Regions from separate parts of the Lysinibacillus sp. UGB7 genome, predicted to be linked through region 2. Evidence: riboswitches for the same ligand, from Rfam matches in the RefSeq annotation. Region 2 holds a riboswitch; each other region holds the start of a gene.
What was found. A riboswitch is a leader RNA that binds a small molecule or an ion and turns the genes downstream of it on or off. The one in region 2 is predicted to bind cobalamin.
Positions count from the first base shown of each region.

Region 1: it holds a riboswitch for cobalamin, as region 2 does, so the genes downstream of both, mmgD (citrate synthase) here and cobT (nicotinate-nucleotide--dimethylbenzimidazole phosphoribosyltransferase) in region 2, are expected to answer to the same signal.
Region 3: it holds a riboswitch for cobalamin, as region 2 does, so the genes downstream of both, ACOMCU_RS09675 (energy-coupling factor ABC transporter permease) here and cobT (nicotinate-nucleotide--dimethylbenzimidazole phosphoribosyltransferase) in region 2, are expected to answer to the same signal.

Region 1 covers NZ_JBMGUV010000008.1:114,402-125,363, reverse strand. Annotated here, with positions in the region: gene ACOMCU_RS09640 (glycosyltransferase family 2 protein) at 1-55, shown strand, start outside; gene ACOMCU_RS09635 (polysaccharide biosynthesis protein) at 78-1,106, shown strand; gene ACOMCU_RS09630 (SDR family oxidoreductase) at 1,103-1,954, shown strand; partial or broken gene ACOMCU_RS09625 (transposase) at 2,393-2,693, shown strand; gene prpB (methylisocitrate lyase) at 2,921-3,829, opposite strand; gene prpD (2-methylcitrate dehydratase) at 3,848-5,287, opposite strand; gene mmgD (citrate synthase) at 5,385-6,506, opposite strand; cobalamin riboswitch at 6,696-6,890, opposite strand; gene ACOMCU_RS09605 (NUDIX hydrolase) at 7,388-7,858, shown strand; gene ACOMCU_RS09600 (DNA polymerase IV) at 8,326-9,561, opposite strand; gene ACOMCU_RS09595 (bile acid:sodium symporter family protein) at 10,448-10,962, shown strand, end outside.
Region 2 covers NZ_JBMGUV010000040.1:22,821-33,782, forward strand. Annotated here, with positions in the region: gene ACOMCU_RS24180 (glycerol-3-phosphate dehydrogenase/oxidase) at 1-379, shown strand, start outside; gene ACOMCU_RS24185 (alpha/beta fold hydrolase) at 383-1,300, shown strand; gene miaA (tRNA (adenosine(37)-N6)-dimethylallyltransferase MiaA) at 1,287-2,189, shown strand; gene hfq (RNA chaperone Hfq) at 2,279-2,509, shown strand; gene ACOMCU_RS24200 (rhodanese-like domain-containing protein) at 2,600-2,902, shown strand; cobalamin riboswitch at 3,589-3,765, shown strand; gene cobT (nicotinate-nucleotide--dimethylbenzimidazole phosphoribosyltransferase) at 3,915-4,970, shown strand; gene ACOMCU_RS24210 (trimeric intracellular cation channel family protein) at 5,144-5,749, opposite strand; gene ACOMCU_RS24215 (aminotransferase class I/II-fold pyridoxal phosphate-dependent enzyme) at 6,132-7,382, shown strand; gene ACOMCU_RS24220 (MerR family transcriptional regulator) at 7,529-7,903, shown strand; gene glnA (type I glutamate--ammonia ligase) at 8,004-9,338, shown strand; gene ACOMCU_RS24230 (alpha/beta hydrolase) at 9,821-10,825, opposite strand.
Region 3 covers NZ_JBMGUV010000008.1:132,371-143,332, forward strand. Annotated here, with positions in the region: gene ACOMCU_RS09660 (energy-coupling factor ABC transporter ATP-binding protein) at 203-1,042, opposite strand; gene cbiQ (cobalt ECF transporter T component CbiQ) at 1,039-1,815, opposite strand; gene ACOMCU_RS09670 (energy-coupling factor ABC transporter substrate-binding protein) at 1,819-2,091, opposite strand; gene ACOMCU_RS09675 (energy-coupling factor ABC transporter permease) at 2,093-2,839, opposite strand; cobalamin riboswitch at 2,981-3,166, opposite strand; cobalamin riboswitch at 3,411-3,593, shown strand; gene ACOMCU_RS09680 ((2Fe-2S) ferredoxin domain-containing protein) at 3,729-4,100, shown strand; gene cobJ (precorrin-3B C(17)-methyltransferase) at 4,105-5,775, shown strand; gene ACOMCU_RS09690 (sirohydrochlorin chelatase) at 5,790-6,698, shown strand; gene cobK (precorrin-6A reductase) at 6,695-7,456, shown strand; gene ACOMCU_RS09700 (precorrin-8X methylmutase) at 7,469-8,128, shown strand; gene ACOMCU_RS09705 (cobalt-precorrin-5B (C(1))-methyltransferase) at 8,128-9,261, shown strand; gene ACOMCU_RS09710 (bifunctional cobalt-precorrin-7 (C(5))-methyltransferase/cobalt-precorrin-6B (C(15))-methyltransferase) at 9,218-10,438, shown strand; gene cobI (precorrin-2 C(20)-methyltransferase) at 10,431-10,962, shown strand, end outside.

The DNA.
Region 1 (10,962 bases), on a different contig from region 2:
CAACTTTCCAAGAGAAAATTCAGAATACGATTTACATTTAAGAGGATTGAAATAAGGAGGTGCAAACATACAATACGATGTTTAAGGATAAAATATTGTTAATAACGGGCGGTACTGGTTCATTTGGTAATGCCGTATTACAAAGGTTTTTGCATACTGATATAAAGGAAATTCGAATTTTCTCAAGAGATGAGAAAAAGCAAGAGGATATGCGTATTTTATATCAAAATAATAAAATCAAATTTTATATCGGTGATGTTCGCGACATTCAAAGCATCTACAATGCAATGTATGATGTAGACTTTGTATTCCATGCTGCAGCTCTAAAACAAGTTCCCTCCTGTGAATTTTTCCCACTTGAAGCTGTCAAAACGAATATTCTAGGCACAGATAATGTATTGACTGCAGCTATGCAGGCAGGCGTAAAAAAAATAATTTGTCTTTCCACCGATAAAGCCGCCTACCCTGTTAATGCAATGGGTATTTCTAAAGCAATGATGGAGAAAACATTCATTGCCAAGTCAAGGATGGTTCATTCCGCTAAAACTTTAATTTGCGGAACGCGATATGGTAACGTTATGGCTTCACGCGGCTCCGTCATTCCCCTCTTCATCGAACAAATAAAGACTGGTAAAGCACTAACTATTACTGATCCAAAAATGACGCGTTTTATGATGAGCTTAGATGAAGCAGTTGAATTAGTATTATACGCATTCTTACATGCCGATAACGGGGACATCATGGTGCAAAAATCACCGTCAGCGTACATTGAAGATTTAGCACAAGCACTTCTGGAAATTTTTCAAGCTCCCAATAAAATTCAAATTATTGGCACACGTCATGGAGAAAAAAAATATGAGGTGCTCTTAACAAAGGAGGAAGCAGCTAAAGCGATTGACATGGGTAATTTTTATAGAATCCCAGCAGACAACCGGGATTTAAATTATGGCAAATACCTTGATGAGGGCTCTCCTAAAATTACTTTAACAGATGAATATAATTCGAATAATACGAAAATACTTTCCATACAAGAAATCAAGGAAAAGTTATTAAAGCTCTCGCTCATTCAAGAAGAACTACATAATTGGACGGGAGGAAAACCTTGAAATTTTTAGTTCTTGGCGCAACGGGGATGGCTGGCCATACAATCTCCTTATTTTTAACTATGCAGGGGCATGATGTCACAACTTATTCAAGATCAGTCTTTCCCTATGGAAAAAACATAACTGGTGATATTACGGATTATGCTTTTTTACAGCAGCTTTTGCTAGATGACTATGATGTGATCATCAATTGCCTAGGCGTTTTAAATGAAGCATGTAATGACAACCGTGCAAAAGCTGTTTTTCTAAATAGCTATTTACCACATGCCATTGTTGCTCTACTGAAGAATACCAATACAAAGCTATTTCATATGAGTACGGATTGTGTGTTTTCAGGAAAAGCAGCACCTTATAATGAAAACAGTTTGCCTGACGGTGAAACCTTTTATGATCGCACAAAGGGATTAGGGGAAATTGACAGCGTTGAGCATTTAACGTTTCGAAACTCCATCATTGGTCCTGATATGAATGAAAATGGTATTGGACTCTTTAATTGGTTTATGAAACAGAAAGGCCCTATTAACGGTTATACTGGTGCTATTTGGACGGGTGTCACCACTTTATCCTTAGCAAAGGCAATGGAACGAGCAGCAATGGAAGAAACAACCGGCCTCTACCATCTCGTGAATGCTGTAAGTATAACTAAGTTTGATTTACTACAATTATTCAATAAACACTTTAAAGGTAATCAAATGACGATTCACCCCTCTCCTTTAGTTAAGCTAGATAAAACTTTAATCAATACTCGAAATGATTTTTCATATAAGGTTCCTAGCTACGAAGAAATGATTATTGACATGAAGGACTGGATTTTGACGCATAAAGACTTATATCCTCACTATTTTAAATGAGACACACATTTAGTGCTCAATACATCCAACAGCTCCTTGTACCACAAAGAATGTTGTCTTTTACCCTTCTAACAGCTAGAGCATAAAAACCTCCAGTTTCCTTAACATCCAGAAAAGTCGAATCCTATTTTGGGTTCGACTTTTTCCTAATGATCATCTGAAAAATCTTTGCTTTGCCAACATACCACGTTTAATGACTCCTTGCCAAAGCGGTCTTCAATCTGAGCTAGTATTTCCTGGGCAATACTAGGCGCATGTCGTTCATTACTTAACGCTGTGATATCCATATACCCCGTTGATTTCCGCTACGGCGGACGCTTTTCGCGGACATCGCTTCAGTCTCCTCGTCGCTACGCTTCTGCGGGGCCCTCAAGCTCATGCTATTCTTTGCTAAAGTCGCCGCCTGCGCTCCAATCAACTAGTGTACGTCAAGTTGAGCGACCAAGTATTGATCCTATTGTTCTAGTTAAAATGACGTTTTATTCATTATGTATTTGGTATTTATTCTAAGCGTCAGACAATGAAAGAAATCCAATCTAACATGGCGTATCGTTGGTTTTAGTAACTGGCTTTCATACCGAAGGGCCAAATTTCTTAACCTTCAGTAAAAATTATGAGATTATTGAGCGCTGACCATGTCTTTATTGATTCGACACATGTGAAAGCGAGTGCGAACAAGAACAAGCGTAAATTTGACAAGAAAATCTTGCACAAGGAAACACGTGCATATGAGACAAAATGGCGAGAGTAATACGCTACGAACAATTTTTTCCATTTTTTTGACTTCGTGATGTCTAGCTTTTTCAAATTCATGGCAACAAATACACGTTCAATTTTTCCTTGTCCACTCGGTCTTGATTCATCAATTCTTGGTACGAATATTCCTGATAAAATTAAAAAAGGTATTCGGAATAATCACATTCCGAATACCAAAGCAATTTGTAATACTTAGACTTACTATAGACATTATTGATTCATTGTTAAAACTGTTTTAGCAATATTTTTATCTAAATCTTCAAAGTCATTATAGGAAATCGTTTCATATAATTCACTTCTGGATTGCATATCCTCAATAGCTTCTTTTTGGGTTCCCGTATTTTTTATTAATTCAAATACTCGTTCATATGCTTTTGCTGCTACTCTCATTGATGTAACGGGGTAAATAACCATGGAATAGCCCATTTTTTTAAACTCCTTGGCTGTATAATAAGGTGTTTGACCAAATTCGGTCATGTTTGCTAATAATGGAGCATCTACTTCTTGTCCAAATTGTTTAAATTCTTTTTCATTTTGTAGGGCTTCTGGGAAAATAGCATCAGCTCCAGCTTCTACATAGGCTTTTGCGCGTATGAGAGCCTGTTCTAAACCTTCTACAGATCTTGCATCGGTACGCGCAATAATTACCATGGTAGGCGCTATTTGTTTAATCATTTTTATTTTTTGTATCATGTCATCTTGAGAAATGAGTGTTTTTCCATTCAAATGTCCACATTTTTTGGGTAAATTTTGATCTTCTAACTGTACGGCTGCCACTCCTGCCTCTACCATTTCACGAGCAGTGCGAGCAACATTTAATACACCACCAAAACCAGTATCGATATCCACTAGCATTGGTAAATTCGTAGCTCGGATAATGTCTCTAGCACAATCTGCTACTTCATTCGAATAAATCATGCCTAAATCAGGTAAGCCACGACTCGCTGTATACGCTGCTCCAGATAGATACAATGCCTTAAAGCCTACTTTTTTAGCCATTAAGCCGGCCATTGCATCATGAGCTCCTGGTATTTGTAAAATATTTGAACGAGTAATTAAAGCTCGAAATTGTTCTGCCAATTGTTTTTGCGAAACAGATTCATTCACAATCCACGCCATCTACAAAAACCCTCCCATCTATTGATGAACAAATAAATCAACAAATTCATGTACATAGCTATTTTCGACTAGTTCTTTATCGGCACATACCTTATTTATTTTGTTAGATTGTTTTTGTGAATAGTGAGTACTTATATTTTGCCGGAATTTATCGATGATTTGAGGGAATGCTTCCTCACGTCGGAAACGATGTCCTAAAGGATATTCACACTCTACTAATTCTGACGATGTACCATCTTTGTAGTAAACCTGAACAGCATTGGCAATAGAACGTTTCTCTGGGTCTAAATAGTCGACTGTATATTGCGAATTTTCAACAATAACCATTTTATTTCTCAGTTCATCTATGCGTGGATCAGCAGCCACGTTATCTTCATAATGGTCTGCCGTAATATCACCAAAGATTAGCCCAATTGCTGTAATGTATTGAATACAGTGATCACGATCAGCTGGATTATTTAGCGGTCCCTCTTTATCGATGATACGAATGGCTGATTCATGTGTCGTAAGCTGAATTTTTTCAATATCATCTAAGCGATTTGTCACTTCATGATGTAAATGTACGGCACATTCCGCAGCAGTTTGCGCATGAAATTCAGCTGGGAAAGAAACTTTAAAAAGAACATTTTCCATGACATAAGAGGCAAGCGGTCTTGCAAGCTTTAATTCTTGTTTGTTAAAGAGCACATCTTGGAATCCCCAGCCAGGTGCAGATAATGCAGTTGCATACCCCATTTCCCCCTTCACGGCCATCATGGCTAATTGTACTGCCCTACTTGTTGCATCTCCAGCAGCCCAAGATTTTCTTGATCCTGTATTAGGTGCATGTCGATATGTTCTTAGGCTTGAATTATCAATCCAAGCATTTGACAATGCATTAATTATTTCTTGACGAGATCCCCCTAATACCTTTGTCACAACAGCTGTTGTAGCAATTTTGACATATAATACGTGATCTAACCCAACACGATTCAGGCTATTTTCTAGAGCTAAAACGCCTTGTATTTCATGGGCTTGTATCATCATTTCTAAAACGTCTTTCATTTTAAAAGGCTCTTTACCTTCTGCAATACGTACGCGACTCAAATAATCTGCAACGGCCAAAATACCACCTAAATTATCAGAAGGATGTCCCCATTCAGCCGCCAGCCATGTATCATTGTAATCTAACCAACGAATCATGCATCCAATATTGAAAGCCCCTTTCACTGGATCAAGGACATAAGAAGTTCCTGGGACACGTGAACCATTTGGAACTACTGTACCTTGAACAACAGGTCCAAGGAGTTTCGTACATTCTGGGTACTGTAAGGCCAAAATGCCGCAACCCAAAGTATCTAGTAAAACATAGCGTGCAGTTTCATATGCTTCTTCACTTGTAATGTTAGTATTTAATACATAATCCGCGATATCTGTTAATAATTGATCTGTCGTAGATATTTCATTCGTTTTAATCATCTTATCTTCCTTTCAACGCATGTATTTGATATACTAGTATGCCAATGGACATTGGTCAGAATGTCCATCAGCTTTAAGGCGAGTTGTTAAACGTTGATTACACTGTTAGTTCTTCAAGGTTATGACGCTCGCCAATATAAGTGACACGAGGTCTAAACAACCTATTATTCTCATGCTGTTCAATCACATGAGCACATAAGCCGACAGTACGTGAGCTAAAGAAAATTGGCGTATACATTTCAATAGGCAATCCAAGCATGTAATATACGGGAGCTGCGTAATAATCTAAATTTGGATACAATCCTTTTTCCTGCACCATCATTTTTTCACCGACTTCACACATGCGATATAATAGATCATCTCCTTGCTCTATACATAATTTGTGTAAAGCCTCTTTCATAATTTGCGCTCTTGGGTCCATTTTTTTCATATACACACGATGGCCAAAGCCCATAATCTTTTCTTTGTTCTGCAGTTTATTTTTCAGCAATGTTTCAAAGCCTTCCACTGTCTTGGCTTCAAGAAGCATATACATCACTGCCTCGTTCGCTCCGCCATGCAAATTTCCTTTCAATGATGCTACAGCTCCAGTTAAAGCACCGTACAAATCAGATTGTGTAGAGGCAATGACACGGGCCGTAAACGTTGAATTGGGCATCTCATGTTCACTATATAAAACGAGCGATTGATCAAAGATTTCTTCTTCTAACGCAGTTGGTTTTCTTCCAGTAATCATGTAATAAAAATTGGCACTATAAGAAAGCTGACTATCTGTCTCTACGACCTCTTGACCATTCAACACACGATAGCTATTCGCTACGATATTTGGCATACCGCCTAAAAGCCTAAATGCTCGCTTCAAATTCATTTCAGTAGACCGATCATGGATTTGCTGATCGTAGCCTGCTAATATAGAAATACCTGTTCTAAGCCCATCCATAGCATGTGTCCCATTAGGTAATAACTTGAAAATTTGAAAAATCTCTTGTGGAACTTGATAACTTGATTTCAAAATGTCCTGTAACTCACCCCGTTGCTCAGTAGTCGGTATTTCTCCATGCAACAATAAGTACACAATGTCTAAATACGAATATCTCTGTGATAATTCAATCAAATCATAGCCCCTTATGACAATTTGACTTTGTACAGTATCTAAAAAAGATAATTTCGTCTCAGCGGCAATAATGCCATCGAGACCTGGTGAATAGTTTAACTCAATACATCCAACCCCTTTGTTTTATCATTCTTGTAAGCGTTCACATTCATCGACAAAAGAACAACAAAAAAACAACTTCTACCCCTTTTAGAAGTTGTTAATCTACAAAAACATGACAGAGCAAAAAACAGTGAATTTAAACGAATTCACAACCATCATACAGTAGCTAACACCCCCTATCCTCGTAGGTAAATTGATGCTTTCTTTAGTGGCAGGTCTCCTGACTTATGATCAACGTTACAATAACACCTTCCCATTTTGACAATCAAAACAGTGGTATTGTTATCTAACTCCCAAATACAGTTGCGGGACAGTGTTGGACTCTCACCAACTTCCCTTTTAATCAAATGAAATATATTCATTTGAACCACCAAAATTTAGCATATTCAATTTGTCTTTCAACCTTAACATAGAGGCTCAAAAACAAGCAATATAGACAAAATTCAGAAAAAACAAATAACTAAAAACTATTCTTCTTATTCAAAAGACTATTCTACATTTTTTAGCATTATTTCTCACAAAAAAGATTATTATTCCCTCGATTGAAAATGATTCAATTAACTTAATACTCAATGAATGTACGTACATACATTCGCTATAAATATATTAGTCGTTAACTAATCAACTTTTATATATGTTTTTTCTCTATCCTACGTCAAGGTATTTCTTGGAATATAACAGGGCCTAATGTTAGTTAAATTACTTTGAAATCTTTTCATTTTACTGTGAGTACAGCTTTTCGAAATACTTAGCAAGCGCATCTAACAAAAGATCAAGACTATTAACTTTTATTCTATCTTGTTGACCTTTTACTAGGGAATTTAAAGGTTTCTTATTTAATAAAGCAGAACTATTTATAATAACAATTATTAGGAGGAGAAAATTTGGGATACATCTCAGAATTACGGAAATTTATTGGTAGTAGACCAATTATAAGCGTTGGGGCAACGATACTTGTGGTAAATGAGAAAAGGAAGATTCTTTTTCAATATCGTTCAGATACATTGAATTGGGGGTTACCTGGCGGCTCAATGGAACTAAGTGAAACTTTAGAAGAAGTTGCTTCTCGTGAACTGAAAGAAGAAACGGGACTTGTAGCAAATCAGTTTGAATTGATAGGTGTTTTTTCTGGCCCACATTATTACTTTCAGTATCCAAATGGAGATAAAACATATAGTGTAATTCATCTATTTCGTGCAATAAATGTAAGTGGAATGTTAGAAATGAATGATGGAGAGAGTCTTAATCTAAAATATTTCAGTAAAAATGAACTCCCAGAAAAGATTGAAAAAAGAGCAAAAGCACTTATAGAAAAAATGGGAGATCAATTGTGGGATTTAGATAGCTCTTTTTGAAGCTAATTACCACTTAAATGGCATTATCTTAAACATCAATTCTAAAACCCATACAAAACATTTTGTATAGGGGAGAATACGGCGGCTACTCCAGCGGGAAAAGCAAGCGAACCGAGACCCTGGACTGAACTTTTATGGAACGAAGGCTAAAAGCGTCACGTCCTGTGACAACACCTTCGTGACCAACATCTTGTTGCTGACGCTTCGCTTTCGCACATAAAAACACCTGTTGCTGACGCTTCGCTTTCGCACATAAAAACACCTGTTGCCTCGAAGCGGCTCGGTGCTTGCCCGCAGAAAGCGTTCGCCTGTAGCGAATATACCTATGTAATAGGAACAATTACTTTATTTTCTTTCACAATATTTTTCTTTATTGACATGAAAATGAATTGTGAAATTGATTCTCATAAATAATTTTAACAATTCTTCCTTTTTCACTCTTATACAAAATTAAAGGGACAAACATTTTAATTTTGTTCATCCCAAAAGTCCTTACTAAAACTCGTATTCGCATGATATTTCCCGACTGGCTTTGCAATATCTGAACCACGAATAATTGCACCTTTTCCAAATTTCTGTTCTATTTGATCAACAAGCTTTATGATTGGTTCGTCTTTTATATACTCTTCAAAGTTAAAGAATGTTAGCTGCTGTGTCGTTTCTTTAATGTCACTGACATTAGAGACGGTGACACCAAGTAATCGAACAGGCTCTTCATTCCAATTCTTAGCAAATAGATCCCAGGCTTGTTCCACTATATCATCTTTCGAAAAGATCGCATTATTTATAGATTTGCTTCGAGTATACGTCTCCCAATCAGCTGTACGAATCATAACACTCACAGTGACACCGGCAAGTTTCTTTGCCTTTAGTCTTTCTGCTACCTTTTCAGAAAGTGTTGAAATTATTTTATATAATTCATCTCTGTCAGTCGTATCATGAGACAACGTTGTTGAATTACCTACACTTTTTGTATCGTATATTGCTTGTGGATCGACAGGTCTATCATCTTCGCCATTCGCTTTTTGCTTCATGCGCAGACCATTAATGCCAAAGTTTTGCTTTAATGTATATTCATCAGCAACAGCTAGTTCCTCTATTTTTTGAATACCTAACTTCTTTAATTTCTCTGCCGTACTTTTACCAATGCCATGCATTTCAATTACATTCATCGGCCACAAAACTGTTGGCACGTCACGCTTACGCAGTATTGTAATACCCATCGGCTTTTTCATATCACTTGCCATTTTCGCCAAAAATTTATTCGGAGCAATGCCGATTGAACATGGCAGTTGAAGTTCGTTCCAGATTCTATCTTGCATTTTTTGTACGTGTTGCAATACATTTTGACCCTCGATTACAGGGAGTTGCAAATATCCTTCATCGATTGAAACTGGTTGCAGGATTTCGCTATACTCTTTTAACAAATTAAAAAAAGACTTCGACGCAGCTCTATATCGTTCAAAATTAGGAGGCAGCACAATTAACTCTGGGCACTTTCGGCGCGCCTCTCCGACATTCATGGTTGTATAAACGCCTCTTGCTCTTGCTTCGTAGCTACATGTTATAATGATCCCTCTACGTTCCTTTGGATTCCCTGCGATTGCGACTGGTTTTCCCTTTAGTGTAGGATCGTAAATTTGTTCGACAGAAGCATAGTAGCAATTAAGGTCAATATGTAAAATGATTCTTCCTTTGTTCATTTGTCATCACCCCATTAACTCAGCTACAGTTTTTTTTTGAAGTTTGAATGACGAAATCACTCGTATTAATTATTTCGTATAATTCCCCACCACTTGCCATGTTGAAAATTTTGTTAGAAATGCTCACACAAATATTGCATAACAGTATTCGTGTCAGTAAATATACTTTTATTTAGTTTCATTATACTAATCTTGAGTAATTAGTGTGTATTTAATGATTGATGTCCAAATGAATTTCAAGATTTTCTATTAAAATGACTCCACCCATAAATACTCCTTGAGTAATTAAAAGAAGGATATTGGCTAGGAGTGCTAATCCCAATCAATATCCAAACTTCTTTAAATTTATTATGACTACATTTAGTGAGAATTTAAGTTCCCAAGACTGCAAAACTACTATTTTTAGACAATAAAAGTCTTGGATTTTTGAACACACAATAATCCGAGGCTTTTCAAAGTAAAGGTTAGTGTTTTTTCATCGAATAAAGGCAACTTCTATTTATAGAGAGACGCGCCAAAAGAATGCTGTTCAGCAAACCATACTTTGTATCCTTCAGTCCAATTTCATGCACAAATTATTTAAACTTGAATTATAACGGATTGTTAAAGATCTAACTCGTCTATTTATATAGTCCATTGCTGTGTTTATACGAACAGCAAACCTCAACTGAAAAGCCCCCATTGATAGACACAATCTTTCAATTGGGGTTGTTGCTTTTGAATTGAAGCAAACCTTACTTTATTGTTCTCCATCTTATTATAAGCTTTCATACACATAGGAGTTTATTGTAAATCAAGATGTATTTTCATTATTCTGATTATCGATTAAATTCTGTATTCAATATATAATTTACTATGTTAGTAAAATATTACATAGAGGTGTAGGATGAAAGCTTTAGAACGTTTTAGTGAGTTTGTTAGCAAAACATTTGCTATTTGGGTGCTTCTTTTTGCAGCATTTTCCTTTTTTGTTCCAAGCGGTTTTTCTTGGATTGCAGCGTATATCACGATATTACTAGGTATTGTTATGTTTGGTATGGGATTAACAATAACGGTCGCAGACTTTAAAGAAGTATTAACCAGACCAAAAGATGTGGCGGTTGGTATAGTTGGTCAATTTCTGATTATGCCAAGTTTAGCCTTTTTATTGGTAAAAATATTTAACCTTCCACCAGAAATTGCAATCGGTGTTATTTTGGTAGGTTGTTGCCCAGGGGGTACATCATCAAATGTTATGACATTCCTCTCCAAAGGTGATGTAGCATTATCTGTGACAATTACATCCATCACAACTTTATTAGCCCCGATTGTGACACCTGGGCTTATTTATTTATTTGCAAGTGAGTACATTGATGTCGCACCTAGCGCACTCTTTATGTCGATTGTCAAAGTAATTATAAT
Region 2 (10,962 bases):
TAAAGCAAGAGAGGGCGTGCAGTACGGTTTGAATTATGATGAAGCAAAACAACTGGTGAAAAAATACGGTACGAATGTTGATGCCTTATTTGAACAGGTAAAATATTTGCATGAGCAAGGGAGCACAATGCCGCTGGCTCTTCACGCGATGTTACTATATGGCATGAAGGAGGAGATGGTTTATACGCCAAATGATTTCTTTATTCGCCGTACGGGCTTACTATATTTTGATATCGATGCAGTTAAACGCTATAAGCAACAAGTTATTCAAGTGATGCAACAACGTTTTCATTATACAGAGGCACAAAAACACACATATGTTGCTCAGCTAGAACAGGCCATCCTAGATGCGACAAATTTTGCTGAGGGAGGGCTTTAGAATATGGAACGCTATATTCAAATGTCGGATGGGCATTCTGTCTTTACAAGAACACTGACACCAACAAGTTCATGTATTGGTCATATTCATATTTTGCACGGTATGGCGGAGCATAGCGGTCGTTATGTGAAGTTTGCAGAAGCGCTATGTATTGCAGGTTATGCGGTAACGATGCATGATCACCGTGGACATGGAGAAACAGCAGCATATAACGGCAAGCTAGGCTTTTTTGCAGAGCGCAATGGCTTTGAGCGTGTTGTAGAGGATGTACATGAAATTGTCAATACAATGCATGCTCAGTTTGCTGATGTGCCGTTAATATTGTTTGGTCATAGTATGGGGTCTTTTATAACAAGAAGGTATATTCAATTGTATAGCGAGAATGTCGATAAAGTCATACTATGTGGCACCGGTAGTGTCACAGCATTGCATATGGCAGGCCATTTCTTTGCGCAGACATTAGCAATGCAACAAGGCAAGGGGACGGAGAGTCCACTGTTAAACAAGCTGAGCTTTGGGAGCTTTAATAAACAGTTTCCTAATCCGAAAACAGCAAATGATTGGTTATGTTCGGTAGAGCATGAAGTACAAAAATATATCGATGATCCCTATTGTGGCTTTATACCGACAAATCAATTTTTTGTTGATTTAACGGCTGGTTTTATGATGCTGAATCGAAAAAAAGAAATTGAAAGAACAAAGAAAAACTTACCGATTTTATTGATCAGTGGTAGCAAGGATCCAGTCGGTGATCATGGACAAGGTGTGTACGCGGTGGCGGAGCAATTTGCAGCCGCGGGTTTACAGGATGTGACGGTCTACTTATTTGAAGATAAGCGACATGAGATTTTAAACGAGGACAATAAAGAAGCGGTCTATCAAGTTTTATTACGGTGGTTGAAAAAATATGATACAAGATAAATTACAGCAGGCAGAGGTCGTTGCGATTGTCGGTCCAACGGCTTCTGGCAAAACGGCACTAAGTATTGACATGGCAAAAAAGTATAATGGCGAAATCATTAACGGCGATTCCATGCAAATTTATAAGGGTTTAGATATTGGTACGGCGAAAATTACTGTGGAAGAGATGGAGGGGGTGCCCCATCATTTACTTAGCTTTAAAGAGCCTACAGAATCCTTCTCAGTTGCGGATTATCAGAAATTAGTGCGCACTAAAATTGCTGATATTCAAGAGCGAGGAAAGCTACCGATTTTAGTAGGGGGCTCGGGATTATATGTGCAAGCAGTGCTCTATGATTTTCAATTTACAGAGGAGCAGGTAGATGAGGTGGCACGTGAAGCCTATTATGCAGAGCTTGCAAGCTTAGGCCCAGAGGCAATGCATGCAAAACTTACTGCACTTGACCCAACAACCGCAGAGACAATCCATCCAAATAATACTCGCCGTGTCATTCGAGCACTAGAGATGATTGAGCTTAGCGGCGTCTCGAAGGCGGCAGAAGCACAAAATCGTGGGGAAATTCCGCTTTATCAGCATGTGATTTTAGGACTTGGCCAAAATATGTCGCGCGAAGAGCTCTACAATCGCATTAACCTTCGTGTCGATGTAATGATGGCAAAGGGCCTTTTAGCAGAAGTAAAGGGCTTATGGCAACAAAATATTCGAGGTGTACAATCGATACAGGCGATCGGCTATAAGGAGTTATATGATTATTTAGATGGTAATTGCACACTTGAAGAGTCTATTGAGAGTCTAAAGCAAAACTCACGACGTTATGCCAAAAGACAGCTAACCTATTTCCGCAATAAAATGGATGTGCAATTTGTAGAACAAGATTGGAACATCTAATAATTTCTAAAAATTACTAATTGCTAAATTGGTAGAACATGCTACTATAGGAATGAAGAGGTAGAAAGAGATCAGGGGAGGCGCATTTCATGAAATCAATTAATTTGCAAGATACGTTCTTAAACCATCTACGTAAAAACAGTGTTTTTGTAACTGTGTTTCTTTTAAATGGGTTCCAGTTAAAAGGAACTGTGAAATCCTATGATAATTTTACTGTGTTATTAGTGGATGCTGACAACAAACAGCATCTTATTTACAAGCACGCGATTTCTACATTCGTTCCAGCAAAGCAAGTAGATTTTTCAGAGACAGAGGAATAAGGGTATTTGAACAGTTAGTGTGTGACACTAGCTGTTTTTTTTTGTTCACGCTATAATATAACAAGTTTGACATATTGGAGGATTATACACATGAAAACAATGGAAACAACAGAAATATTAGAATTACTGGATGCAAACGAAGATTTATACATTATCGATGTTCGCGAAGAAGATGAAGTCGCACAAGGTATGATCCCAGGCGCACAGCATATCGCACTTGGCACAATTCAAGATCGTCTAAATGAATTAGATGCATCAAAGCCCTATATCTTGGTTTGTAAAGCTGGCGCAAGATCTGCAAATGCCTGCGCATTTCTAGAAGATCGAGGCTTTAACGTAACAAACCTTGAGGGTGGCATGCTTGCTTATGATGGTGAGTTAGAATTTAAATAAGTGTTGATTGGAACCCTCGTTTAAGCGAGGGTTTTGTGTTTATCTTATACAAATTAGTCGGTGGAAATCTAAAGTATTATTTTCTTCAATTTTTAGAGATACTAATCTTATGTTCGACCTCCCCTGAGAAGGTAATAAAAGTAAAGTAGGATGTATCACGCTAAAAAATGTGTAGTAGCACCATTCATCCCAAAAGAGCGCCACACGCACACTAAGCAGATACCCAACAGTGGATTCATAGTCCATTTTATAAAGTAAAAAGTAACATCACGATGGGGTCCACTTCATTATTTGAATTCTCGATTGTATCAATTTTACTTATGTCGGATACGTTCTCACGTTCGTTCAATTGACTAAATTTTTTATGACTATCATTTGAATTAATTTCGTAAATAGTTTTCATAAAAAGAAACACGAACATTTTGGTAGGAGCGTAAGGCGGCGACTCCAGCGGGAAAAAGCAAGCAAACCGAGACCCTAGACTGAGCGTAACGAAGGAAGCGGCTCGGTGCTTGCCCGCGGAAAGTGTCCGCCTGTAGCGGAATATACCTATGTGATAGGAACAATTACTTTATTTTCTTTCATAATATTCGCCTTTATTGATATGAAAGTGAATGATGACATTGATTCATCTAGCAAACATTTAAATAATTGACACAAAAACTACTTTGTCGTAGATTTAAAGTAGTTGCATACAAGTATTAGGTGCCCATTGCGGGAGAATAGGGAATAAAGTGAAAAACTTTAGCGGTCCCACCACTGTAAAAGGGAGTTTCATAGAGAATACCACTAGCATGGTCTGGGAAGGTTCTATGAAATGTTGAACTTGAGCCAGGAGACCTGCCTAATTGACTTCGGATTATTATATAGACGATGGAAAAGTCTGTAGTTTATTTGTTATGAATAAACTACAGGCTTTTTGTTTTTTTCTTTATTCAAACAAGGGGATATAAATGTAAACCTGCTTGTTATTCCACTTAGTAATAGGGCAAACAGGAAAGGGGAAATTTTCATGCAATTATTACAACAAACGATTCAAAACATTCAACATGTTGACAACAAGATGATGTGGACAGCGAGAGAACGAATAGATGCCCTTAGCAAGCCACCTGGGAGCTTAGGTAAACTGGAGTCTCTTGCTGTGCAGCTATCAGGTATTACGGGAAATTTATTGCCACAGATTGATAATAAAGCCATTATTGTCTGTGCGGCAGATCACGGCGTTTGTGATGAGGGGGTGACGTCAAACCCACAAAATGTGACGGTCTTTCAAACATTAAATTTTCCTAAAGGCTTAACAGGTGTTTGTGCTATCGCAAAAATTACAAATGCAAAAATTGTCACAGTAGACGTTGGCGTAAAAGAAGATATCCCACTTGATGCGGGTGTCATCATGAAAAAAATTAAATATGGGACGGATAATATGGCAAAAGGCCCTGCCATGACAAGGGAACAAGCCATTCAATCTATTGAAGTAGGAATTGAAGTAGCTACGGGGGAAATAAGAAGTGGAGCAAATCTACTCGGGACAGGTGAAATGGGAATTGGTAATACAACACCGAGTGCTGCAATCTTATCGGTTCTGCATGCGTGTAATCCGCTTGAAGTGACAGGTTTCGGTGCAGGCGTTGGAGCAGGTGGGATTGAGCATAAAATAGCGGTCATTCAAAATGCCATCGCCTTAAACAAACCAAATCGCAATGATGTTATTGATATTCTTGCAAAAGTTGGTGGTTTAGAAATAGGCGCAATGGCTGGCGTCGTCCTTGCAGCCGCTGCAAATCGTATACCTGTGGTCATTGATGGCTTTATTTCTACTATTGCTGCCCTGATTGCCTACGAACTTGAACCAAAAGTAAAAGACTATATCATCCCTTCTCATACCTCCGAAGAACCAGGGGCAAAAATTGCAGCCGAATTGCTTGGAGTTGAACCGATGCTACATATGAATATGCGCTTGGGAGAAGGCTCAGGTGCAGCATTGGCGTTACCTATTTTGGATGCAGCTTGCTCCATGATGAAAAACATGGCTACATTAGAGGAATCTATGATGCTGTTAGAAAAGTAATTTTAGTTTTTCAAAAGAAAGAGATACAGCAAGTGCTTGTAAGAGTAGTCCCATTTTCAACAAGCATAGAGCTTATGTTATACGTTGTGTTTTTAAGAAAGTATAGGAAAACAAGCCCAAATAATAGTCACAACTTTTTGGGCTTGTTGTTATTTAATGAGAAAGAAGCTTGACTATGCCCGATTCAACTTCCGCAAAGGCAAGCGCCATTTCTTCATATAAGAAAGAATACGTAAAACGGTAATCACACCAAATAATACATATAAAAAGATATCCCCCGATAATAATTCGAGTCCAATAATAAGTCCCGCAAGTGCTGCCCATACCCCGTAGATTTCATCGCGAAGTACGAGTGGCTTACGTCTAGCTAACATATCACGAACAATCCCACCACCTGAACCGGTTAACACAGCGGCAACGATGACTGCACTAATGGGCATGTCGAGTTTGACAGCATATAGTGCGCCTTGAATCGCAAATGCCGACAAGCCGATGGCATCTGTGAAGTTGCCCCAGCGATGCCAATGCTGAATAAGATGGTGCGGAAATATGAAAAATATTGTAATCGCCGCTAAGGCAATTTGAAACATCATATCCTGTCCCCACAGTGTTGTCACAGGCAAGCCAATAAGTAAATTTCGAATGGCACCCCCACCAAATGCTGTAACAATACCAAGTATATAGACGCCGAATAAATCGTATTCTTCCTCCATCGCAATTATTGCCCCGGAAATAGCGAAGGCAATTGTCCCAATGATACTAAAAACCTCCCAAGCCATCCCTTTCACCCCTTCTAACATATAATAAACTTTAGCAATAAAGGTAAAGACTCCTGTCAAATGCTACAGAATCTATGAATTTTGCAGCCAAATTCAGTAGTTAAACACTTTTTATGAAACAAGTTCGCACATTAGCTTAGCGCATCTTGCCTTTAGAAACAATAGGCAAGTTTTGCAGGTAGGCTTACAAATTGTTAAGATAGGACTGAGATTAAGCGGTACTCCAATGAGCGGAGGATTCTTCCTGCTGATTACTAGTTAAACTGATTTAGTGTTGACGGTCGGTACATCGTTCATCTAACTTATTTTTTTACTTTTCAATGAGCGTTGAACGAGTTATGGATTGTTTACGGAGGACAAATGTGAAACGGAGACGAAGACAATGACTTTTACAAGCAATTTAACACAACAAACGCTAGCTTTCGCGGCAAAAATAGAGGAAAAGGTGCGTCCGTATCATGCGATGGTTGAGGAAATGGCATTTTTCAATCAACAAAAGGTGCTTGCGGCATTCAGAAAGCATCAGGTAAGCGATTATCATCTGCACCCATCTAACGGTTATGGTTATGACGATGAAGGTCGTGACAATCTTGAACGCGTTTATGCAGAGGTGTTTGGTGCAGAAGCGGCCATTGTGCGCCCGCAAATTATTTCAGGTACGCATGCCATTACGCTTAGTTTATTCGGTGTATTACGTCCTGGTGATGAGTTGCTGTATATTTCGGGTCAACCATATGATACATTGCAATCCATTGTTGATGGTGGCGAGAAGGATACAGGATCACTGAAGGATTATAAAATAGGCTATCGCCATGTAGATTTAATCGACAACCAAACGATTGATTGGGAAGGTGTGGCAACAGCCATTACACCGCACACAAAAATGATTGCTATTCAGCGTTCCAAGGGTTATGCAACACGTCCATCGTTTACGATTTCACAAATTGCAGAAATGTGTGCTAAGGTGCGTCAACTTGCACCAGATGTGGTTATATTTGTGGATAATTGCTATGGTGAATTTGTCGAGGCACAAGAGCCGACAGAGGTCGGTGCGGATCTAATGGCAGGCTCGCTTATTAAAAATCCAGGTGGTGGCTTAGCCAAAATCGGTGGTTATATTGCTGGTCGTGCCGATTTAGTAGAAAAATGCGCTTATCGTATGACATCACCGGGTATTGGCGCTGAAGCCGGTGCAACATTGAATACGTTAGGTGATTTCTATCAAGGCTTTTTCCTTGCCCCTCACGTAGTTTCTCAAGCATTAAAAGGGGCAATTTTTACAGCAGGAATGCTGGAAGAGGCGGGCATGACGACATCACCTAGTTATGATGCTGTACGTACAGATTTAATTCAATCGGTATCTTTCCAAACTGCGCAGCAAATGATTGCTTTTTGTCGAGAGATTCAAGCGAATTCCCCAATTAATGCGCATTACGCTCCAGAACCAGCGTATATGCCTGGGTATGAGGATGATGTCATTATGGCGGCGGGAACATTTATTCAAGGTTCGAGTATTGAGCTAACTGCGGATGGTCCAATTCGTCCACCTTATACAGCGTTTATTCAGGGTGGATTAACGTACGAGCATGTGAAATTTGCCATTTGTAGCGCAGTGCAATCCATCTCAAAATAGGGACACAACTAGTCAATTAGGTACCATTTTTTACAATTTTTCAGCACGTTTAAAAAAATCTGAAAAACCATGTTAGGAAACCTTACATCTTTATTGACAGTGAAAATTTTTCGTTATATGATTAGCGGGTATTGGAGGGGACTTAAATGAGTCGTGAAATTAGACGAACTATGCCGTTATTATCCATGAGTATCGTGATGCAATTGACCGAGCTTTCGGCACGCCAAATTCGTTACTATGAAGAACACCATTTAATAGAGCCACACCGAACAGAAGGCAATCGTCGTATGTTTTCATTAAATGATGTCGACATACTGCTAGAAATTAAAGATTACTTGGAGCAGGGCATGAATATGGCGAAGATAAAAAAATTATTTGCTAAAAAGCTTGATTCTGTTGCAACAGAAGAACCAAACTTAAGCGACACAGAATTACGTCGTATTATGCGTGAAGAAATGCGCCAAGCACAGCGCATGCAAAAATCATCCATCAGACGTGGGGATTTATCTCGATTCTATTAAAATTGAGCAGGGGTCCATTTTTTAAGCGGACAGTTTGTTGTTTCATTAATAGGGTAGAGTAATAATATAAGCTAGACAATTTATAGGAGTGTGGAAAACTGTGGGTAAATACACAAAAGAGGACATTAAGCGTCTAATCGAGGAAAAAAATGTAAGCTTTATTCGTTTGCAATTTACGGATATTCTTGGCACAATCAAAAACGTTGAAATTCCTGTAAGCCAACTAGACAAAGCACTAGAAAACAAAATGATGTTCGATGGCTCATCCATTGAAGGCTTCGTACGTATCGAAGAATCAGATATGTACTTACACCCTGATTTAGATTCTTTCGTAGTGTTCCCTTGGACTTCTGAAAAAGGGAAAGTAGCACGTTTCATCTGTGACGTGTACACTGCAAAAGGCGAACCATTTGCTGGTGACCCACGTAACAACTTAAAACGTATCCTGAAAAAAATGGAAGACATGGGCTTCACAAGCTTCAACTTAGGACCTGAGCCTGAATTCTTCTTATTCAAGTTAGATGCAAAAGGCGAACCGACATTAGAAGTGAATGACCACGGTGGTTACTTCGACTTAGCACCAACTGATTTAGGTGAAAACTGCCGTCGTGACATCGTATTAGAGCTTGAGGAAATGGGCTTTGAAATCGAAGCGTCTCACCATGAGGTAGCACCTGGCCAACACGAAATTGACTTTAAATATGCTGATGCAATTACTGCTTGTGACAACATCCAAACATTCAAATTAGTTGTTAAAACAATTGCACGCAAACATGGCCTACACGCTACATTCATGCCAAAACCATTATTTGGTGAAGCAGGCTCTGGTATGCATTTCAACGTATCTTTATTTAAAGGGAAAGAAAATGCATTCTTCGATGAATCGACAGAACTAGGTCTTTCTGAAACTGCTATGCAATTCATGGCAGGAGTTCTTGGCCATGTTCAAGGTTTCACAGCAGTAACAAACCCAACAGTTAACTCTTATAAACGACTTGTACCTGGTTATGAAGCGCCATGTTATGTAGCATGGTCAGCACAAAACCGTTCACCACTTATCCGTATTCCATCTGCACGTGGTCTATCAACTCGAGTAGAGGTACGTTCAGTGGACCCAGCAGCAAACCCATATTTAGCAATGGCTGTTATTTTAGAAGCGGGCCTTGAAGGCATTCGCAAACAATTAACGCCACCAGCTGCGATTAACCGTAATATCTATGTAATGAGTGAAGAAGAGCGTAAGGCAAACGGTATTGAAAATCTACCACCAGCACTTGACGATGCTTTAGCATTACTTGCTAAAGACAAAATTGCTCAAGAAGCGCTAGGTGAGCATATCTATGCCAACTTCAAAGAAGCAAAAGAAATCGAGTTTGACATGTACCGCACAACCGTACACCAATGGGAACGCGATCAATATTTGAAAATGTACTAATTAAAAGCGTTGGGGCTGTAAGGCTCCAACGCTTCTTTATTTTTATGCCCACAAGCCCATTTTATTTGCCCACAAATTGTCCACAAAATATATTTTTTATTTCTGACGCTCCATATATTCATCAAAACTGTCTATTGATTGCTTTGCAATATTATGCGATATATGTGCATAAGTATTCATCGTGGTAACAATGGATTCATGCCCTAATCTTACTGAAATCGATTTTATATCCCATTTAGGCGTTACATGCTCACATGATTTTTTATAAAAGAGCCATCACTTTTCAGAAAGATGGCTAAAGAGGGAATCTTATAATGTGAGTGATAGTCTATGTATATGTCATGATGGTTTCCATTGGTATTTCATGATGAAATTTTATTTTGTTTTGTCATTGGATAAACAATATTATTCCCCATCAAATGGTAGATAATTGGACAGCACTAGAAGTTCCCCCTAAATCTGTATGGTTGTTATTTATTTTATTACTGAGTAACTTTCTTCATAAAGTTTAACTCTTGAGCTATATTGTATTGTGCTTCCTCTGTTGAAAAATTACCATTATAACCATGTGCTTGATTCGATTCTTCAGGAGTAATATATATTGTTACATCTATTCCTAAAGATGATAATTTTTCTTTGAAATCTAATGCTTGATCAGTGAAGGTTGCAACTGTTCCGTCAGTTAAATAAGTACTTGGAAAATCCACATTTGCATTTTCAATAACATTGGCTTCAGCTACCTCGGATTGACTTTCAAATTCATTTGAACCAAAATAAGCTCTAACCATACCGTTGAAAAGCCAGTTTGTAAATGTGAAACCTGTATTATCGACACGAGTTATATCTAATAAGGCACAATTTAAAATAACTCCTTTTAGTGTTATATCCTTTGTTACCTTAAACCCATATTTTTCTGCATATTCATTATTAGTTTGAATAATAGTTAATTGGCCTGCTAATTGTCCACCAGCTGAACCACCAGAAACCACAAAGTTATTTTTATCGATACCATATTGTTCTGCATTTTCAGCAACATAACCTAGGGCTTCTGTTGCTTGAATAATTGGAACAGGATATAAATTATCAGGAGATAAAGCATAATTCATTGAGACTACAATGTATCCTTCATCAACAAAGTGTTGAACAAATTCTTCATCATCTACTTTATCACCCCATGCAAATCCGCCACCATGTATATTAAAAAGTACTGGTCTTGTAGTTGTTGTATTTCCTTCTGGTACAAAAATATCTAAATAATTATTAGGATAATTACTTGCATAGATAACATTTCTATATACTTTTGTATTATCACTTAATACCTCTTCTGTTTGTTCAACACTCTCATCATAACTGTATTCAGCACCTAGAAAACTTCCTGTCACTTTTAAAAATGGGGCTGGATTAAAATGGTTAACGGCAATAATCAATAATATGCTTGCTGTCATTATAATTACCATCCATTTGAAAATTTTTAAAAATTTTTTCATAATTTTTATACTCCTTTTATTTCAACACTACGTTGAGTTATTGATGCTGATTTATTATATTAATTCAAAATCGGAAGACAACAATCAAATCATTTCGATGTGTTATTATCTCAACACTAATATCAATAGTGTCTTAA
Region 3 (10,962 bases), on a different contig from region 2:
AAGAATTTATATTTAATAGAGACCGACTTCACATCTTTGATGCATCAGGTGTAACGGTTCTTAATAAGAGAGAACCGTACGTACAGTGGTGGAGTCACCCTCTACTAGATTTGTGAGATAGGAATCAAGGAACGTCGATTCAAGTACAGGTGAAAGGCCCGCAATTAAAGTCCGAAAAATGCTATGTTCCTAAAACATTGTCTTAAAGTTGTTCAATAAGTCTTTGTAAATCTTCCTGCGAACGCGGTATCGTAATATTTTTCTCAAATAGTTTTTTGTGTTGTAAGGCCAACGCCATTTCAAAGACCCATGGCCGTTCAAGGTGGGCCTGTTCAAGTAAATCCTCTTGATAAAACAGGGCTACTGGATCGCCGTTATAAATAATCTTCCCGGCCACCATAACGATAATTTGATCTGCCCATTCATAAGCGAGTGAAATGTCATGGGTTGCTAGTAAAATGGTTCTGTCACCATCTTCTAATTTGGCTAGGTATTGTAAAACTTGTGCAGCATAATAATTATCGAGCCCTGCAGTTGGCTCATCTAATAATAATACGGATGGTTCCATTGCTAAAACACCTGCCATGGCCACACGTTTTTTCTGCCCTACACTCAAAAAATGAATCGGTTTATCAAGCAATGCTGCAATTTCAGTTTGTACAACGGCCCATGCTATTTTTTCTTCAATTTTTTCAGCGGCCCAACCAAGATTAAGTGGCCCAAATGCAATATCCTGCTTCACTGTCCCAGAAAAAAGCTGATTATCGGCATCCTGAAACACAATACCAACCTGTTGCCGTAATGCCTTTAATTCTTTTCTGCTATAGTGAATTTCTTTGCCGCAAAATGCTATACTACCAGCGGTTGGTTTCAAAATGCCATTTAGATGCTGAAATAACGTTGATTTTCCTGCACCATTATGTCCAAGTAATGCAATCTTTTTGCCTTTTGGAATTTGAAGGGTAATATCGGTTAAAGCATAGGTTCCATCTGCGTAAACGTAGGATAATTGTTTTAGTTCAAAATATAAATCTGTCGTCATGTGAAAAAACCTCCATAAATGATGAGGAATATAAAAATAACAGCAATACCTAGCCAGTTTTTCATGCTAGGGGTAAAATTCTCTTGCCAATAGACTGTTTCACCACCGCGTGCCTGCATTGCATTGTTGAGCTCACGACTTCGTTGGAACATCTCTGCGAATAACGCTGCAATTAGCATTGAAATTGAGCGTAACCATTGCATCGGGGAACGGTAACCTAATCGAGCCTGCTGGGCAAGATGAATTTTTTGCATACTGTCTAAAAAAATAAAAATAAAACGATACGTTAATTCTACTAATTCAACAAATAGAACGGGAAGCCGCCATTGTCGTAGAACATAGCAAATAGATTGTACCGATGTCGTAAGAATTAAAAAATACAGACAGCTAATACTGCCAAGGACGATGAAAAAAAGCTGCTGCGCTGTTTCGATGCTCGCACTGCCAATAAAAATTATCCAACCACCTTTGAGTGAGTATGACCAAAAGTGTGTAGGAAGTGTGCTAGGTGAAGGCACAATAGAAAATAAAATGGATACTAAACTAGTAAGTAAAAAGAATCCTGGTAGTAGTAATAACTTGGCAAAATACATAATGGGAATTTTTGCACCTACAATGATAAAAGCACTCATCACAATAAATGTAATGAGTGAAATTTGTTCATCTCTCATGATAAGCGACAGTAGTAGAAGACCAAGGGAAAGCGTCATTTTTTCTAGCGGATGAACAGATGCTAGCTTATTCATATAAGCATACTTATCAATGAGGAGCATCGCTTAACCTTCTTTATGTTTGCCACGCATGTAGCCGATGAAATAGCCTATAAAACTAGCACCAAGTGCGGCTTGAAGAACGAATAACAAGCTCTCAATTTCACCACTTGGTGGCTCCCAAAAACTTTCGAACCACGGCTCGTATTCGGCATTAATTTCACCAATTGCTGCTTCCGCTTCGCCGTCTGCTCCACCAAATTCTGCACCTTTTTGTACAAATAGCGGAATGATTGCCAATAGTACAACAATTGCTAATAGTAGTAAGTTTTTTTTCATGTTAATGTGCCTCCTTAGCTGAGAAAACACGTAAAGCTTTTAATTCACTGATATTATATTTTTTCAAGAAATTCATAATGATGACAGTTAAAATACCTTCACTAATTGCGAGAGGAATTTGCGTTAATGCGAAAATACCTGCGAATTTAGTAAATGAAGCCATAAATCCGCCTACTTCTGATGGGAAGGCCAGTGCAAGTTGAACAGAAGTCACAACATATGTACCTAAATCACCAAGCATTGCTGCAAAAAATACCGCCAGTGAAAAAGATAGACCGATTTTTTGAGCACCTTTAAAAACGAAGTAGGCGATGAATGGCCCCGCTACAGCCATCGAAAAAGCATTTGCGCCTAATGTTGTAATACCGCCATGAGCTAAGAGTAAAGATTGGAATAATAAGACGATCGTTCCAATGACGCTCATCGCTAATGGACCAAATAATACAGTTCCGAGGCCAACACCAGTTGGGTGCGAACAACTTCCTGTAACCGATGGAATTTTCAGTGCTGATAAAACGAATGCAAAAGCACCTGAAAGACCGAGAATCATTTTTGTTTCAGGGTTTTCATCGATTGTTTTACGGATCGAACGTAATCCTAAAATAATAAATGGGATCGAGACGACCCACCAGAAAATCGCCCATTCAATTGGCAAAAATCCTTCCATGATGTGCATGGCAAATGCTCGATTTGGCACGAGTAAAAATGCCAGTAAGAAATAACTAAGCTTCCAACAAGAAAATTTCAAAATGGCTCCTCCTTAAAATAAAATGTCGAATGTAGCGTGCGCAATAAAAAAAAGCACTTCTCCGATATAGGAAAAGTGCATAGCTGAAAAAGCAAATAGAATGTTAATCTGCCAAGCCGCACACCTATCCTCGTAGGTTGAAACGATCACGTGTTTTTCGGCAGGTCTCCTGGCTTTAGTTCGACATTTTATAGGCCTTCCCATCCTTTGGACAGTGACATTTATCTATAAAACTCCCTAGTACAGTGGCGGGACCGCGCCGGACTTGAACCGGCTTCCCTTTTAAGCGAAATGTAGACACTTCGCACCGAAAAAGATGAAGTTGTGAGATTTCACGACAAAGTGTAACATAATTTTCCATAAATAAGCTATCTCTTTTTATTAAAATTTTTTTAATTGAGCTTCAATATAGAAAATTATGATAAATTAAAGGGCAAAACCACATTTTTGCCTGAAATATTTGTTGAAATTTTACTAAAAATTTCACAAATTAAAAAAGAATTGTTGAAATTTATAAATAATAAGCTATGATAGAAACAGTTTTCTATTACGTTTTATACAATTAAAATTTCATATAAATACATCTATAAGTGCTCGATAGTATTCGAGATAATAGGGAAATCGGTGTGAATCCGATACAGCCCCCGCTACTGTAATAGCTGATGAAATCGTAAAAGCCACTAGTATAACTGGGAAGGTGCGAAAGTAAGAAGAAGCTTAAGTCAGGAAACCTGCTTAGTTGATGGCATGCAAACTTTTCGGAGGGAGAAGTTGAAGCGAGAGCGAGTACCTATATATTCGTTTTTATTTGGCTTCTACAAGACCTTTACTCTTCGTTTAGAGTGAAGGTCTTTTCTTTTTCCTAAAAGCAAATGAGGGGAGCAACACAATGACAACTTGGAACTTAGAAGGAATGAAAACGCATCTTTTTATTTGCAATGGCAGTAGCTGTATGAAAAAAGATGGCGAGGAAATTACCCAAGCAATACGTGATGAAATACAGGTACAAGCACTCGATAAGGAAATACATACGACAAGAACACGCTGTAACGGCAGGTGTAAGGATGCTTGTGTTGTCATCGCTTATCCACAAGGAAATTGGTATCGTGTGCCAACGACAGAGCATGCGAGGGCGCTCGTGCAAGACTTACACCACGAGACTTTACATAGTGAACATGTGTTCACACTTCGTGAAGGTACGTTACAGCGTACAGCACAAACAACAGCTATAAAAGGTATTGAAAAGGTGAAAGAGGGGTAACGAAATGGCGCAAAAAGGTAAGATTTTTGTTGTGGGCTTTGGCCCCGGTGATTTTAAACATATTACAACGCGAGCTGTGGAGGCGTTACAACAGAGTGATTTTATCATCGGCTATAAAACGTATGTTGAGCTCATTCAAGATTTAGTGACGGCCAAGTCGATTGTTAGTACAGGAATGACCGAAGAAGTTTCCAGAGCGCAGGAAGCTGTGCGGCAGGCAGAGGCAGGTAATATCGTGTCTGTCATTTCCAGTGGTGACTCAGGTGTGTACGGGATGGCTGGGCTTGTCTATGAGGTATTGATTGAGCTTGGTTGGACAGAAGCAACAGGTGTTGAAGTAGAGATTGTTCCTGGTATTTCTGCTATTAATTCATGTGCGAGTTTACTAGGTGCGCCGATTATGCATGACTCCTGCACAATTAGTTTAAGTGACCATTTAACGCCATGGAATCTAATTGCCAAACGTGTGGAAGCTGCAGCGATGGCCGATTTTGTGATTGCACTTTACAACCCGAAAAGTGGTCGACGTACACGTCAAATCGTAGAAGCACAACGCATTTTACTAGAATACCGATCTCCAGATACCCCAGTGGGACTCGTGAAAAGTGCCTATCGTGATCGCCAGGAAATTACCATGACAACATTAGCTGAGATGCTTGAACATGATATTGGGATGCTCACAACGGTCATTATCGGAAATTCATCTACATTTTTCTATGACAATAAAATGATTACACCACGTGGCTACCAACGTAAATATACACTTGGAGAAGAAAAACAGCCACTACGTCCACATCAGCGTCTGAAAGAAGAAAATGAACCATGGGCGATGAATCAACAAACAGGAACAGCGCGTGCTGATTTTGAGGCTGACCCGAATGCAGGACGTAGCAAGCCCAGTATAGCGATAACGCCTATGGCAACGCTAAAAAAATCATCACTTGAAATGGCTGCAACAGCTCTTGCAATGGTAAAGGGCACAAGTGCAGGGCATGCAACACCTAAGCTTGTACAACAAAAAATTGAAACCATTTTTGAATTAGCCGTAAGTCCAGGGGTGGCCAATAAGTTTTTCACGCCGCAGCAAATGACGGCGTTAGCACAAGTTGTCGGAGAAGAAGGAACGATGGAATATACACCTGATCATCAAATCCATTTGAAAATTCCAACGGCAGAACCCGATAAGATAACAACAAAATTACGTGAAGTGGGTTTTTTGTTAGCCCCTATTGGTGATGTACTGTCATTAAAAGCATGTGATTTTTGTTATGGAGAGAAAGCAGATTCTATTCCATATGCTGAGGAAATTCAAGAAAAGCTAGGTGGTTTGTCTTTACCCAAAACGCTAAACATCGGCTTTAACGGCTGTGGTATGGCATGCTACCGTGCAGTGTTTGATGATATTGGTATCGTCTATCGTAAAAGTAAATTTGATGTCTTTATCGGCGCTAAACCAGTTGGGCGTACAGCGCATGCTGCACAACCTGTTGTAGAAGGCTTAGAACCTGAACAACTTATGCCACTTATTACAGACATTATTGAAGAGTACAAAGCTAACGCGCACCCAAATGAGCGCTTGTTTAAATATTTCAAACGTGTGAAAAAAATATTGCATTTTACGTATCAAGATATGTCTTCAAAAATAAAAGTAGAGCCAGCTCCGTGCGGCGATTAGTGAGGAGAAAAGAGATGAAAGCTATTTTATTTGTTGGCCATGGTAGCCGTTTAGCAGCAGGAAATAATGAGGTACGCACATTTATTGAGCAAATGACTCCTCGGATTGATGACAGCTTTTTAGTAGAAACTTGCTTCCTTGAGTTTGCTTCGCCAAACATTGAAGAAGGCATTACGAATTGCGTGAAGAAGGGTGCTACAGAAGTACATGTAATTCCAATCATTTTACTGCATGCTGGACATTCCAAAATGCATATCCCGGCAGAAATTGAGCATGCGCGTGAACACTATCCAAATATCACGTTCACATATGCTCAAACAATTGGTATTCATGATGAAATTTTTGCCATTCTGGAAGATCGTCTAGCAGAAATCGGCTTCAATGCACAACAAGAAGAACCTAAAGATACCGCGATTCTTTTAATTGCTCGTGGTGGTAGTGATCCTTATGCCAACGGTGATTTTTATAAAATTACTCGTTTACTTTGGGAAAAGCTCCCTGTACCTTACGTGGAAAGTGCCTTTATGGGCGTAACAGATCCACGTGTTGAAGAAGGAATTGAGCGTTGTGTGAAGTTGGGGGCGAAAAAAATTATTATGTTGCCGTACTTTTTATTTACAGGCATCCTAATGGAACGTATGCATGGCATGTGCCAGCAATTTAACGAAAAATATCCTGACTGTGATATTGAAATTGCTAATTATTTTGGCTATCATGAGCGCCTACAAAATGTGCTATTAGAGCGCATAGAGCAAGCTGTGAATGGTACATCTACTGGCATGCAAGATTTAGAAAATTACCGTGCTTATGCTGCGGTACATGGTCATGCACATCACCATCACCATCATGATCATGATCACGGACATGACCACGATCACGACCATGACCACCACCATCACCATGAAGAGGAGTCAGTAAAATGATTTTCATGTTAGCGGGGACGAGTGATGCAAGGAATCTAGCACTAGAATTGCAGTCTGCTGGACATAAAGTGACTGCGACCGTGGTCACTGATTCAGCGGCTTCAAGTCTTACAGAAGTTGGTCTTCCACATTTAGTTGGCCGTTTGACGGCTGACGAAATGGCGACGATTTTAATAGAAAAGGGCTATCAACTTGTTGTAGATGCCTCACACCCATTTGCCGAAGAGGCTTCTAAAAATGCGATGGCAGCAGCTGAAAAAGCAGGTGTACTCTATATTCGCTATGAACGTGCCCATGAGCACTACGCACATCCTCTCATCACAGTTGTTAAAGATTATGAGCAAGCGGCGCAACTAGCAGCAAAAAAACGCGGTGTCATTATGTTGACTACAGGCAGTAAAACGCTAGCGACGTTTACCAAAGTATTGCATGGTCTAGAAAATACGCGGGTTATTGCGCGGATGCTTCCTCGCCTTGATAATATGGAAAAATGTGAGGCACTTGGTGTGGCTCAAAGAGATATTGTTGCCATCCAAGGACCATTTTCAAAAGAATTAAACGAAGCACTTTTCCGTCAATATGACGTCACTTTGATGATTACAAAAGAAAGCGGAAAAGTTGGTTCAGTTGATGAAAAGCTTGAGGCTGCACTTGCTTGTGGCATTGAAACGATTTTAATTGCTCGACCAAATATACAATACGGCCAACAGTATTCCAAGTTTGAGGATGTACTGCAAGCTGTTCAAAACATACTCTAGGAGGCAATACAAATGGATTTTAAAACAGATTTCAAACCATTAACAGTAGACCCAGATAAAATTTATGATTATAGTTTCGCAATTATTGCAGAGGAAATGGGTGAACATAACTTTACAGAAGATGAGTGGAAAGTTGTTCGTCGAATTATTCATGCATCTGCTGATTTTGAGTTAGGTCGTAGTGTCATCATTACGCCAGGAGCATTAGAAGCAGGGGTAAAGTCGATCCTTGCAGGTCGTCACGTGATTGCAGACGTACAAATGATTGAAAGTGGTTCAGGGAAAAAACGTTTCCAAAAGCATGGCGGGGATTTACATTGCTATATCGCAGATGAAGATGTTTCAATCGAAGCGAAAAAACAAAATACAACACGTGCTATTATTTCAATGCAAAAGGCTACAAAATTACACGAAGGCGGTATTTATGCCATTGGCAATGCACCGACAGCATTACTTGAGTTAATTCGCTTGATTAAAGAAGGTTTAGCTAAACCGGATTTAATTATCGGTATGCCAGTTGGCTTCGTATCAGCGGCTGAGTCCAAAGAGGAGCTATTAAAGCTAGAAGGTATTCCGTATATTACAAATGTTGGCCGTAAAGGCGGTAGTACAGTGACGGTAGCCGCATTGAATGCCATTTCGATTTTAGCGGACGAACAGGCGAAAAAGTAATGGAGCGGAAGCCAAAAAAGGATCCCAAGGACATGCGCCACGGTTATACAACGGGAGCCTGTGCAACTGCTGTTTCAAAAGCTGCATTACTAGCATTGATTACAAATGAAGAACAGGAAACGAGCACCATCCATTTACCAATAGGGCGTGATGCAACGTTTACAATCGAAAAATGTACATTTGCTAGTAACACTGTAAGCTGTGAAACGATAAAAGATGCCGGTGATGATCCTGATGCTACACATAAGGCGCTCATTATTGGCACAGTAAGCTGGGCTGATACACCAGGTATTCATTTAGATGGAGGAATTGGAGTCGGGCGAGTGACAAAGCCCGGCTTACCAGTTGCTGTCGGGGAAGCTGCTATTAACCCTGTACCGCGCAAGATGATACATAGTACTGTACAGAGTGTACTTGATGAGTTTCATATAGAACGTGGCGTGAATGTCGTTATTTCCGTACCAGAGGGTGAGGAAATTGCAAAAAAAACGTTAAATGGAAGACTCGGCATTATCGGAGGCATTTCCATTTTAGGCACAAGGGGAACCGTCGTGCCTTTTTCGAGTTCAGCGTATATGGCAAGTATTGTCCAAGCCATCAGTGTGGCAAAGGCTGCTGGGTGTGAACATGTAGTGGTGACCACAGGTGGACGCAGTGAAAAGTATGCAATGGCACAGTATCCTGAATTGCCAGAGGAAGCATTTATAGAAATGGGTGATTTTGTCGGATTTACGTTAAAACATTGTAAACGGCTTGGCATCAGGCAAGTATCACTCGTTGGGATGATGGGGAAGTTTTCAAAGGTTGCACAGGGTGTCATGATGGTGCATTCAAAAAGTGCTGCTATTGACTTTAATTTTTTAGCGCAATTGGCAGCAGATATTGGTGCAGATGAGGACACAATTACCGAAGTAAGAGAAGCCAATACCGCTTCACAAGTTGGTGAAATTATGGCGGATAAAGGCTATGATGACTTCTTTCATCATTTATGTGAGGCATGTTGCTATTCATCGATACACCATACAAGGGGCGGTTTGACGCTCTCCACATCGATTTACTCGATGAAGGGACAATTATTAGGAAGGGCTGATGACATTGCATCGATCGATGAAATTAATTGGGATCGGGGATAATGGACAAGAAAGCTTATTGCCACAGTACATGCAGTGGATTGAAAACTGTGAAGTACTCGTTGGAGGTGAGCGTGTCCTTGATTTTTTCCCGAGCTTTACAGGAGAAAAAGTTGTCATTAAGGGTGGTCTTTCAACGCTTGTTGAAAGGTTAGCGGCAGAAACACGAAGAACAGTTATTTTAGCGTCGGGTGATCCATTATTCTATGGCATCGGTGGTTATTTAGTGAAAAAACTAGAAATCGAGGTTTATCCATATATGAGCTCGGTGCAACTTGCGTTTTCAAAAATGGGCGAGAGTTGGCAGGATGCCTATGTAGCAAGTATTCACGGCCGACCAATGAAGGGCTTAGCACAGCGCATTGACGGCAAAAAGAAAGTAGCGCTACTTACTGACGCTGAAAATAACCCAAATGCATTGGCACGTTATCTGAAGCATTTTGGTATGACGGAATACCGAGTGTTTGTTGCAGAAAATTTACAAGGTAATGAAGAAAAATACGGCTGGTATTCTCTTGATGAATTAGAAACAGCTGAATTTTCTACGTTGAATGTTGTCATTTTACAGCAAACATCAGCACCCAAACGCTATTCACTAGGTATTGATGATGAAGAATTTTCGCAACGTAAGCCAGATAAAGGGCTTATTACGAAAAAGGAAATTCGTGTGTTAAGTCTACAGGCTATGCAGTTACAAAAAGATAGCATCATTTGGGACGTTGGCACTTGTACAGGGTCAATGGCTATTGAGGCTGGCAAACTGTCACCAGAGGGGCAAATATTTGCGGTGGAAAAAAATGCACCCGATTTAGAGAACTGCATGCAAAACCAGCAGAAATTCCGTGTAGATATGACGGCTATTCATAGTAAAGCACCGAATGGACTAGAAAATTTCCCGGATCCAGATGCGATTTTTATTGGTGGTACAGGTGGCGAAATGGTGGAACTTTTACAGATGTGCTGTTCACGTTTGAAGCCTAATGGTCGCATCGTCTTAAATGCAGCAACGATAGAAAATTTATATAAGGCGGTTGAAGCGTTTAAAGCTTGTGGCTTTGCTGTCGATATTTTGCAGGCGCAATTGGCACGTAGTAAGCCGATTTTAGATATGACCCGTTTTGTCCCATTAAATCCGATTTATATTATTTCGGCACATCGAAAGGAAGAAAATCATGAGTAATCTTGGTATTTTATATGGCTTAGGTGTAGGCCCTGGCGATCCAGAGTTAATTACAGTAAAGGCATTCCGTGTCATTCAGGAGTCGCCGGTTATTGCCTATCCGAAAAAAATGAAGGGCAGTAAAAGTTATGCGCATCGTATTGTAGATGTGTACATTAACCCAGAAGAGAAAGATATGCTTGGTCTCGTGTTCCCAATGACAAAAGATGAGGCTGTGTTAGAACGAGAATGGACAAAATCCGTGGAACTTGTCTATGGTAAGCTGCAAGAGGGCAAGGACGTCGCGTTTGTGACAGAAGGGGACCCCTTATTATATAGTACATTCATCCATATGATGAAGCTTATGCAAGATAGGCATCCAGAGGTGGAAATTCGTACAGTGCCTGGTATTTCTTCATTTAATGGCTCAGCGTCGCGACTAGGTATTGCCCTAGCAGATGGTGATGATCGTGTGGCGATTATTCCAGCACATGACAATTACGGTGCTATGCGTGAAGCAATTGAAAATCATGATGCGGTTGTTT